One region of the Streptomyces sp. NPDC001270 genome, then DNA from elsewhere that is predicted to be linked to it. Evidence: riboswitches for the same ligand, from Rfam matches in the RefSeq annotation. Region 1 holds a riboswitch; each other region holds the start of a gene.
The links. Region 1 has a riboswitch for cyclic di-AMP ahead of ACFY2B_RS15035 (peptidoglycan DD-metalloendopeptidase family protein). Riboswitches for the same ligand answer to the same signal wherever they lie in the genome.
Positions count from the first base shown of each region.

Region 2: linked by a shared signal. The riboswitch ahead of ACFY2B_RS00700 (transglycosylase SLT domain-containing protein) and the one ahead of ACFY2B_RS15035 (peptidoglycan DD-metalloendopeptidase family protein) in region 1 are both predicted to bind cyclic di-AMP.
Region 3: linked by a shared signal. The riboswitch ahead of ACFY2B_RS07800 (C40 family peptidase) and the one ahead of ACFY2B_RS15035 (peptidoglycan DD-metalloendopeptidase family protein) in region 1 are both predicted to bind cyclic di-AMP.

Region 1 covers NZ_JBIAXM010000007.1:327,234-330,495, reverse strand. Annotated here, with positions in the region: partial or broken gene ACFY2B_RS15045 (glycoside hydrolase family 36 N-terminal domain-containing protein) at 1-651, shown strand, start outside; gene ACFY2B_RS15040 (GH36 C-terminal domain-containing protein) at 654-803, shown strand; cyclic di-AMP (ydaO/yuaA leader) riboswitch at 1,083-1,242, shown strand; gene ACFY2B_RS15035 (peptidoglycan DD-metalloendopeptidase family protein) at 1,247-2,149, shown strand; gene ACFY2B_RS15030 (SGNH/GDSL hydrolase family protein) at 2,333-3,118, shown strand.
Region 2 covers NZ_JBIAXM010000001.1:149,362-152,623, reverse strand. Annotated here, with positions in the region: gene ACFY2B_RS00705 (hypothetical protein) at 697-870, shown strand; cyclic di-AMP (ydaO/yuaA leader) riboswitch at 1,185-1,366, shown strand; gene ACFY2B_RS00700 (transglycosylase SLT domain-containing protein) at 1,369-1,875, shown strand; gene ACFY2B_RS00695 (HAD family hydrolase) at 1,910-2,716, opposite strand; gene ACFY2B_RS00690 (NAD(P)-binding domain-containing protein) at 2,915-3,262, opposite strand, start outside.
Region 3 covers NZ_JBIAXM010000003.1:324,086-327,347, reverse strand. Annotated here, with positions in the region: gene ACFY2B_RS07815 (ATP-binding protein) at 1-103, shown strand, start outside; partial or broken gene ACFY2B_RS07810 (LysR substrate-binding domain-containing protein) at 107-916, opposite strand; partial or broken gene ACFY2B_RS07805 (LysE family translocator) at 925-1,434, shown strand; gene ACFY2B_RS07800 (C40 family peptidase) at 1,508-1,981, opposite strand; cyclic di-AMP (ydaO/yuaA leader) riboswitch at 1,985-2,195, opposite strand; gene ACFY2B_RS07795 (hypothetical protein) at 2,533-2,841, opposite strand; gene ACFY2B_RS07790 (ATP-dependent Clp protease proteolytic subunit) at 2,849-3,262, opposite strand, start outside.

The sequences.
Region 1 (3,262 bases):
GGCAGCAGTTATGCGCTGCACCTCACGGAGGCGGACGAACTGCTGCACCTGCACTGGGGTCCCGCCGTCGCGCTCGCCGACGCCGAGGCCCTGGCCGCCCGTCCGCTGCCCGCCTACCGGGGCTTCGAGTCGCCGCTCGACGGGCACGAGGAGTATCCGGTCGAAGGCGGCCCGCGCTTCGTGCGGCCCGCGCTGTCGGTCCGTACCGAGGAGCGCCGCGGCACCGAATGGGTCTTCGAGGGCCACGCGGCCGAGGACGGGGAACTGAGGCTGCGTTTCCGGGACGCCGGGTTGGTCATCACCCTCCACTACCGGATGGGCGGCGACGTCGTCGAGCGGTGGGTGAGCCTCGTGAACGAGGGCGAGACGCGGGTGGAACTGCTCCGCGCGGACCCGGCCGCCTGGACCCTGCCCGACCGGGAGGGCTGGCGGCTGTCCCAGTTGCACGGCCGCTGGGCCGCAGAGTCCCGGCTGACCAGCGGTCCGCTCACCTACGGTGAGAAGGTCATCGGCAGCCGGCGCGGTCACACCGGACACCAGTACCTGCCCTGGGTGGCGCTCGACACCGACGCCACCGAGGAGCGCGGCGAGGTGTACGGCTGCGCGCTCGGCTGGTCGGGTTCCTGGCGGATCGCCGTCGCCCGACTTCCGCGTTGCGGCTGCGCGGACTCGATCCGTCGGCGGCGTACGAATGCCGCGAAACGGGTGAAGTGCACCGTGGTGCCGTGCTGTTGCACCACGGGCTGCACACCGCGCTCCGTGGAGACCTGGACGCCATGGTCATCCGGCTGCGCCGCGTCTGACCCTTCTGCCGGAATTACTCGCTTATGCAACCAGGGGGGTGAGGAGGGTCATACCGTGACGGTGGGTCGCCTGCCCTGCTCACGTAATGCATGGTCCGTGCGGGCGAATTGGCCGGGGGTACCCCGCCGACATGCACGGACGGTGACCGGGAATTCCCGTAATGGATCGAGTGAAACCCGTACGGGATGAAACGGGTCCTTGTCCGTTTGTGTCCCGCTCGCTTACGTTCGCCACCGATCCGGACGGACCGCCGAATCCTGCCGCCGCCCGGACACCGGACACACCACCCACCCGTGCACGGCAGGAGCGGGGGACCCACCAGGCACGACCGCCGGACCCGGTCTCCGGGACGGCAAGGGGTGAAGCCGCGCCCCGTGCGCGGCCGGGCAGCTCCAGCCCGAACCCGACAGCTCACCTCGCAGGCGCCGGAGAGGAATGCGCCATGCCCGCGAAGGGAAAGCACCGACGTCCGAGGCCCCAGCGCCGCACCCGTTCCGTCGCCGTCGCCGGAACGAGCGGAGCCGCACTGGCCCTGCCGCTCATCGGAACCACCGCGGCGCACGCCGCGCCCCCCGGGGAGGCTCCCCGGTCCGTCGCCGAGCAGACCGTCAGGTCCGCCGCCGGCACCGCCGAGCAGCGACGCGCCGCCGAGGACTCCGCCGCCCGTACCTACGTGGTGCGGCCGGGTGACCGGCTCGCCAAGATCGCCGACGAGCAGCACGTCAGCGGCGGCTGGCAGCGGATCTACCAGGACAACCGCCCGGCCATCGGCGGCGACCCGTCGCTGATCCACCCCGGTCTGAAGCTCACCCTCGGCGGGCGGGCCGAGCCGGACACCCACTCCGCGCAGCCGTCCCGGCTGTCCCGGTCCTCGTACGTGTCGGCGGCCGGCGCCTCGGCCGGCCGGACGGCCCGCACCGCCGGCACCGGCACCTCCACCGGCTACGGCCTCCCCGTCCTCGGCGCCAGGATCGGCACCGGCTACCACGTGGCCGGCGGCATGTGGTCCAGCGGCTACCACACCGGCGTGGACTTCGTCGCGCCGACCGGCACCTCGGTCAGGGCCGTGGCCGCGGGCACGGTCGTCACCGCGGGCTGGGGCGGCGCCTACGGCAATCAGGTGGTCGTCAGGCTGGCCGACGGCTACTACGCGCAGTACGCCCACCTGTCCCAGCTGTCCGTCTCGGTCGGGCAGACCGTGACCGAGGGCCTGCGGCTCGGCCTGTCCGGCGCGACCGGCAACGTGACCGGCCCGCACCTGCACTTCGAGATCCGTACCACGCCGGAGTACGGCTCGGACGTGGACCCGCTGGCCTACCTCCGCTCGCACGGCGTCGTCGTCTGACGGCCGCGGCAGCGCGGATGACGCGTCAACGCGCCTGTTCCCCGGCCTATTCCCGCGTTGGGAAAGTCTTGGCGAGTGTCTTATCTCACCGTTCGTCAACCCCTTCCTACGATCGCGTAGGTCACATCGGAAGGTGAATCATGGCCCGACGTGGCAGACGATTCGAAGAGTGACAACACAGCGGTGATCGGGTCGTACGTGGCGGTGGGGGACAGCTTCACCGAGGGCGTCGGCGACCCCGGCCCTGACGGGGCGTTCGTCGGATGGGCCGACCGGTTCGCGGTACTGCTCGCGGACCGTCGGCCCGAAGGCGGCTTCCGGTACACGAATCTCGCGGTGCGCGGGAGGCTGCTCGACCAGATGGTGGCGGAGCAGGTCCCGCGGGCGGTCGAACTGGCGCCGGACCTCGTCTCGTTCTGCGCGGGAGGCAACGACATCCTGCGCCCCGGCACCGACCCGGACGAGGTGGCCGAGCGGTTCGAACGGGCCGTGGCCCGGCTCGCGGAAGCGGCCGGCACGGTCCTGGTGACGACCGGCTTCGACACCCGTGGCGTACCCGTGCTGAAGCATCTGCGCGGCAAGATCGCCACCTACAACGGGCACGTCCGGGCCGTCGCCGACCGGTACGGCTGCCCGGTGCTCGACCTGTGGTCCCTGAAGGCCGTGCAGGACCGCAGGGCCTGGGACGACGACCGGCTCCACCTCTCACCCGAGGGGCACACGCGCGTCGCGCTGCGGGCCGGACAGGTCCTCGGCCTCGACGTCCCGGCCGACCCGGAACAGCCCTGGCCGCCGCTCCCGCCCCGCGGCACCTTGGAGGTGCGCCGCGACGACGTGCACTGGGCCCGGCAGCACCTGGTGCCGTGGATCGGCCGGCGGCTGCGCGGCGAGTCCTCGGGGGACCATGTGACGGCCAAGGGCGCGGTGTCCCCCGACGACATCAGGACGCGGATCGCGTCGGTGGCCTGAACCCTCGGGGCGGGTCCGGCGGACCGTTCCCGCCCCGGGACGCCCGCTCGGCGTGACCCCGCTCACGGCGGTCCGGGGGGCCTGGCCCGGTTCCCCCGGAAGAGTGCCCCGCCCGGCCTTCCCGCGCCCGGCCGCGGGTCACCC
Region 2 (3,262 bases), on a different contig from region 1:
CACGACACTCCCCTCCGTCTGGTCGAGCCCCTGCCCCACGACCGTGTCCGCGCGCGGGCTGATCGGCCCCTGGTCGCACCAGTACCCCGGCCACGGCCCGCCACCCGGACCGGCCGTCCACTTCCTCAAGGAGACCGCACTTCCTCCAAGGCCGCCGGGTCGGCGAGCCCGCCTGGTCGTCCCCGGGTGATGTACCTCGCGTACGGACTCCAGGTGCCCCGGCCCTGGCGCGCTCACCGCTGCACACCGGCGCGGACACCGCCCCCTCCCGTCCGGTCGGCGACGACGGCGGCCTGGTGGCACCGGGCACGGCCTCCCGCCCTGCCTCCCGGCAGGCCGCCGTATCCGCGTCGCCGTCTCCACCGCCTGCCGGCCGTAGGCCCGGCCGCGCCCGGAGTCGGCGGCGGGCTGCCGGTACGGGCCCGGCGGGCAGCCCGCTCGAACTGCCGGTAAAGACCCGGCCCTTGAACCGCACCGATCGGCTTCGCGGCGCCGGAACAGCCGGAAGAAAGGCGCAAGTAAGACCAAGTAAGACAGAGAAGAAGCGGAGGAAAGGCACAAGGAAGTCACTCCGTGCCACACCGTCACACACGCACACTCGAACGGTACGGATATTCCGGGCTATTCGGACCTTCGACGTAGACCGGGGCCGCGCCGGAGGCGCACACGATCACCGGGCGCGCCGCACGTCGACCCGTGCCCGCGCCCGCTCGGACCTGCCATTTCGCCCGTACCGACCGGATCCACGCGGACACCGCGGTCCAGGCCCACCCGGAGTTCACCTGTGACGCAAGCCACTTCTACCCCGTCGGCAAGGCGATCCGCACGACAGGCGCCGAGGCAGCCTTCCACTGGGCGCAGAAAAGGTAATTCCGGGGACCATGGGGTGAAGTGACCGTTTTGCCGTCATTGGCACCTCAATTCCTCTTGGTGCTTAATGCACTTCGAGCCCGAGACGGGTGATTTGGGTCACACGAGGCGGCGTGTCGACACCCGGACCACACTTTCAACCCGCCGTACGCAGTCGCCCAGTTGACCGTTGGCAGTCGCAAAGGATCTACCGGTCATACCCACCATCCCGCAGTCAATCGGCATGAGCTATGAATCCGGTACTTGTTTCCGGCATGTGCGGTCGCATAGCTTCCGGGCCAGTCGGGTGGACGCCGAATCCTGCCGCCACCCGTCATGACCCATCGACGAACACAAATTCGCACGGCAGGAGCGGGGGACCCAGGTAGGTCGCCGGACCGGACGGCACAGCCGACCGGAACGGCTAGGGGTGAAGCCGAGTCGCCATGTGGCGGCCGGCCGGGCGTCTCCCCCGCCCGAACCCGACAGCTCACCTCGCAGGCGCCGGAGAGGAACACCATGTCTGCTGCCGCTCAGTACCGCCGTCACCGCGTCAACCGCCTCGCTCGCACCCTCGCGGTGGCCGGCACGGGCGCCGCCGTACTCGCCCTGCCTCTCATCGGCGCCGCCGGCGCCCACGCGGCCACCACCGCGACCACGACGGCCGTCAGCGGGACCACGACGGCCCTGACGACGGCTGGATACAAGAACAACCTCGACGGCTGGATCCGCGAGTCGCTCGCCGTCATGGCGCGCAACAAGATCCCGGGCACCTACAACGGCATCTACCGCAACATCATCCGCGAGTCCTCGGGCAACCCCCGGGCCATCAACCTCTGGGACTCCAACGCGGCCAAGGGCATCCCGTCCAAGGGCCTGCTCCAGGTGATCGACCCGACGTTCCGGGCCTACCACGTCGCGGGCACGTCCAACGACATCTACGACCCCGTCGCCAACATAACGGCCGCCTGCAACTACGCCGCCCACCGCTACGGCTCGATCGACAACGTCAACAGCGCCTACTGACGGACCCGCCGCGCTGAAGAACCGTTCGCGGCGTTCACGGAAACAGTCGTTCGAGGACGACGGCCACGCCGTCGTCCTCGTTCGACGTCGTGATCTCGTCGGCCACCGCCTTGAGTTCGGGGTGTGCTCCCCCCATCGCCACCCCATAGGCGGCCCACCGGAACATCGGGATGTCGTTCGGCATGTCGCCGAAGGCGACGGCCCGGTCGGCGCCCAGCCGCAGGTGCTCGGCGGCCAGCGCCAGACCGGTGGCCTTGGTGATGCCGCACGGCTGCAACTCCACGGTCCCCGGCCCCGACATCGTGACGTTCGCCAGGGAACCCACGACCGAGCGCGCCGTCGCCGCCAACTCGTCGTCGGACAGCGCCGGATGCCGCAGCAGAACCTTGCTGATGGGCGCGCACCACAGATCATCGCGCCGCTCGACGCGTACGGCGGGCAGCGTCGGATGCGGCATCAGATACCCGGGTTCGATGAGCGTGAGCCCGTCCACCCCGTCCTGGTCGACGGCCGCGTACACCTGCCCCACCTCGGCCTCGATCTTGCCGAGCGCGGTCTCGGCCAACTCCCGGTCCAGGGTGACCGACCACAGCAGGCGGTCCGCGCCGGCGTCGTACACCTGCGCGCCCTGTCCGCACACCGCGAGCCCCTCGCCGCCGAGTCTGTCGAGCAGCGGCCGTACCCGTGGCGCGGGGCGCCCGGTGACCACCAAGTGCCGGGCACCGGCCCGCGCCACGCGCGCGAGCACGGCGAGGGACCGGTCGGAGAGGGTGTCGTCACCACGCAGGAGCGTCCCGTCGAGGTCGGTGGCGACGAGTGAGAATGCGGGAGGAGCGGCCATGATCAGAGAATACGGACAGCGCGCCGCTCCGACTCACGTCCGCTTCCCACCCCTCCTCGCCGCGCCGTAGCGTCCGTCTCTTCTTCCCACTCCCCTTCTTCTCTTCCCACTCCCCTTCTTCGCGCCCTCGCGCCCGTCTCCCGTACGTTCGGCGCCCCTTCCCCCGGTGCCGGCCGTGACGCGGAGGCCGCGCCGGTCTCAGCCGTGGGCCGCCACCAGGTGTCTGGTCAGGCGCGGGGAGGCGAACTCGGTGCCGCACACGAAGCGCATCACCGGTCCGTAGGAGGCCGCGGCGGGCAGGCCGGTGAAGTAGAGGCCGGGGACCGAGGAGACGTATCCCGGGCCGAGCTTCGGAGTGCCGCGGCTGACGATGAGCCGGGTGCGAAGCCCATGGGCCAGGAAGCCCATCGCGGCTATGTCGACGCGGTAGCCGGTCGCCGCGATGACGTGGTCGGCCATCAGCCGGCCGGTGGCACCGGCACGGGTACGGACCGTGAGGACCGGGGCCCCGTCGAGGGCTTCCGCACCCAGGACACGGTCGATCTC
Region 3 (3,262 bases), on a different contig from region 1:
GCACGTCCGCCCCACCCGCGAGGGCGGCAAGACCATCTCCGTCGAACTGCCCTTCACCGTGCCGGCGCAGCCGGTGACGGCGGTGGGACAGCAGGAACCGTAGCGGTCACGCCTGGTGCGCACGGCCGAACGCCCCGCGCAGCAGCGCCCGGAAGGCGTCCGCGGCCGGCGCCACCTCGTCCGCGCGGTGGGCGACCAGGATCGTACGGCGCATCCCGCCCCCCTCCAGCGCCCGCACCCCGACCGGGGTGACCGCCGTGCGCGCCACCGTCTCGGGTACGACGGCCACCCCGAGCCCGGCGCTGACCAGCGCGCACACCACTGCGTACCCGGGGGTCGGCACCAGCACGGACGGCGTGGCCCCCGCCGCGGCCAGCAGGGACTCCACGCCCCGCCGGGCCGGATGGTCCGGGGCCATGCTGATCAGCGGCTGCCCGGCGAGTGCGGACAGCGGCAGCCGTGCGGCGCCGTCGCTCAGGGCGTGCCCCGGGGCGGTCACCAGGACCAGTTCCTCCACCAGCACCGGCTCCAGGCGCACCGAGGACGGTACCGGGAAGGGCTCGGCCGGGTGGTAGGAGTGCGTCAGCGCGAGGTCCACCGTACCGGCCGCGACGGCCGTCACCCCGTGCGGCGGGTCGTGGTCCGCGACCGACAGCTCCACGTCCGGATGGGCCCGGCGGAACACGGCGAGGACCGGGGGCAGCAGATGGATACCGGCGGTCGGGAACGTGCCGAGCCGGAGCGTGCCGCCCGACAGGCCGGCCAGCCGGGCCAGCTCGTGCCGGGCGCGGTCCAGTTCGTCGAGGACCCGGCGTGCCCGCACCACCAGCAGCTCGCCCGCGCCGGTCAGCCGTGCGCCGCGGTGGTGCCGGACCAGCAGGGCGGTGCCCGCCTCCCGCTCCGGCTTCGCCAACTGGCCGGCACGGCGTCGCCTGCGCGCTCGGCATCGCGGGCGGGCTGCTCGTGCACACGACGCTCGTGGTCGCCGGGGTCGCGGCGGCCCTGGTGGCCGTGCCCCCGCTGTTCCGCGCGCTGCAACTGCTCGGCGGCGCCTACGTCCTGTACCTCGGCGGACGGACCCTGTGGTCCCTGCGCCGCCCCGCCGCGGAAGCCGGGCCGCTACTGCCCTCGGCCGCGCATCCGCTGCGGCAGGGGTTCGTCACCAACGCCCTCAATCCCAAGGTCTCACTGACCTTCCTCAGCCTGCTGCCCCAGTTCGTGCCGCGGGACGGCCCGGCGCTGCCCAGGACCCTGCTGCTGGCGCTGATCGTGATCGGGCTGACCCTGGTGTGGTTCCCGGCGGTCGCGCTGCTGGTGGACCGGCTGGGCCGGTGGCTGCGCGAGCCACGCGCCGCGCGGGCCCTCGGCGCGGGCACGGGACTGGCCCTGGCGGCCCTCGGCGCGGCCCTGCTCCTCGAACCGCTGCTGTCCTGATGCCAGGTCAGCCGTGAACGGGCGCCGAGGGGATGACGGCACGACGCCAGGAGCCGGCATCCCCTCGGACCGGTCAGTTCACCCGTCCGTACCAGACTCGCCTGGTCCAGATCTTTTCCAGCCGCACCACGTCCCCGGTCTTCGGGGCGTGCCAGATCTTCCCCTTACCTGCGTAGATGCCGACGTGGTAGACGCTGGAACCCGCATGGAAGAACACCAGGTCTCCGGCCTTGCGGCTCCTGACCGAGATGTGGCGCGTCTTGTTGTACTGCTGGGCCGCCGTACGCGGCAGGGCCTTGCCCGCCTTCTTGAACGAGTACAGCGTGAGCCCGGAGCAGTCGAATCTGCGCGGGCCGGTGGCGCCCCACTTGTACGGGGAGCCCTTCTTGGACGCCGCGACCTTGAGGGCCCTGGCGCCCATGGTGGCGGCCGCTGCCTCGGGTGCCAGACCAGGGGCCACGATCGAGCCGCCCACGGCGGCGAGGGTGAGCGCCGAGGCCGTACCGGCCCGCGCCATCAGCGATGGGACACGATTGAGCGCAGTCATGCGCAACCCTTCGTCAGCCGCCTGTGAAGGATGACCTGTCGGATTCGGGCTGGCGAAGTTGCCCGGCCGCGTCGCCACGGCTTCACCCCAAGGGCCGCTCGGACCGGACTCGCGTCCGTTCCGGCGACCCGTCGTGCCTGGGTCCTCCACTCCTGCCGATCCACTCCTGTCGACCGGGCATCCGGGCGGCGGCAGGACTCGGCGTCCGCCCGGACCGCCCCGCCGCTGTGGCGGGGGCTTGTCGTCGGACAGGGATCTTCACTCACAACTGTCAGAAAATCCCAACGCAACCGGCGATGTGTGTCTTTAGTCACCACCCACCTGTTTGGGCGGAGGGCGGTCCATTCCGCCCATGGCCGAAACGCCGACGAGCCCTCGGACCAGCACGGGAGCACTTCGGCGGCTCCGTCGGCCCCACGCCCCGCACACCCTTCGCGGTCCCGAAAAGGGACGTCCGCCTACGCCGAACAGAGGTACGCCGGTTGGGCCGTTTCAGCCCGGCCCCCGGCGTTGCGCCGACGCGGCGGACCGGGGGTCCGGGGAACCCCGCATCACCCCGCGCCGTCCGGTGGCAGCGCGACCCGGGCGGTGCGCCGCTCGCCGTCCAGTACGCGCAGCGCCCGCGCCAGCGTGACCGCGTGCAGCTCCCTCTCGCCCCGCAGGTGCATCAGGGCCAGCGCGTCCCGCAGTTCGACCGCCGTGCGCGCCAGCGCCTGGGCGGCCCGCAGTGCGGGGTAGGTGTCCGCGCCGCGCGCCGGGTTGATCCGGCCCAGCAGGTCGACCGCTTCGAGGTAGCGGTCGATCAGTTCGCCCTCGGCGCGGGTCAGGGCGGGCAGCGGCGGCAGTTCCGGCGGCAGCATCCGCGGCTCACCCGGCGTCCGGCGTGCGCGCGGCCCCGCGGCTGCGGACGATGTGGTCCACCAGTCCGTACTCCAGTGCGCCTTGGGCGTCCAGGATCAGGTCCCGCTCCAGATCCTCGTGGATCTGCTGAGGGGTGCGTCCCGTATGGCGGGCCAGGATCTCCTCCTGGAGGGCGCGGACGCGCGTCAGCTCGTCGGCCTCGATGACGAGGTCGCTGGGCTGGCCCTGTACCGGCCGGGGCAGTGACGGTTGCTGGAGCAGCAGCCGTACGCCCGGCAGCGCGAGCCGCTTGCCGGGGGTGCCGGCCGCGAGCAGCACGGCCGCCGCGGAGCCGGCCTGCCCGAGGCAGAGGGTGTCCACGTCGCAGGCGAGGTACCGCATGGTGTCGTAGATCGCCGTCATCGCGCTGAACGAGCCGCC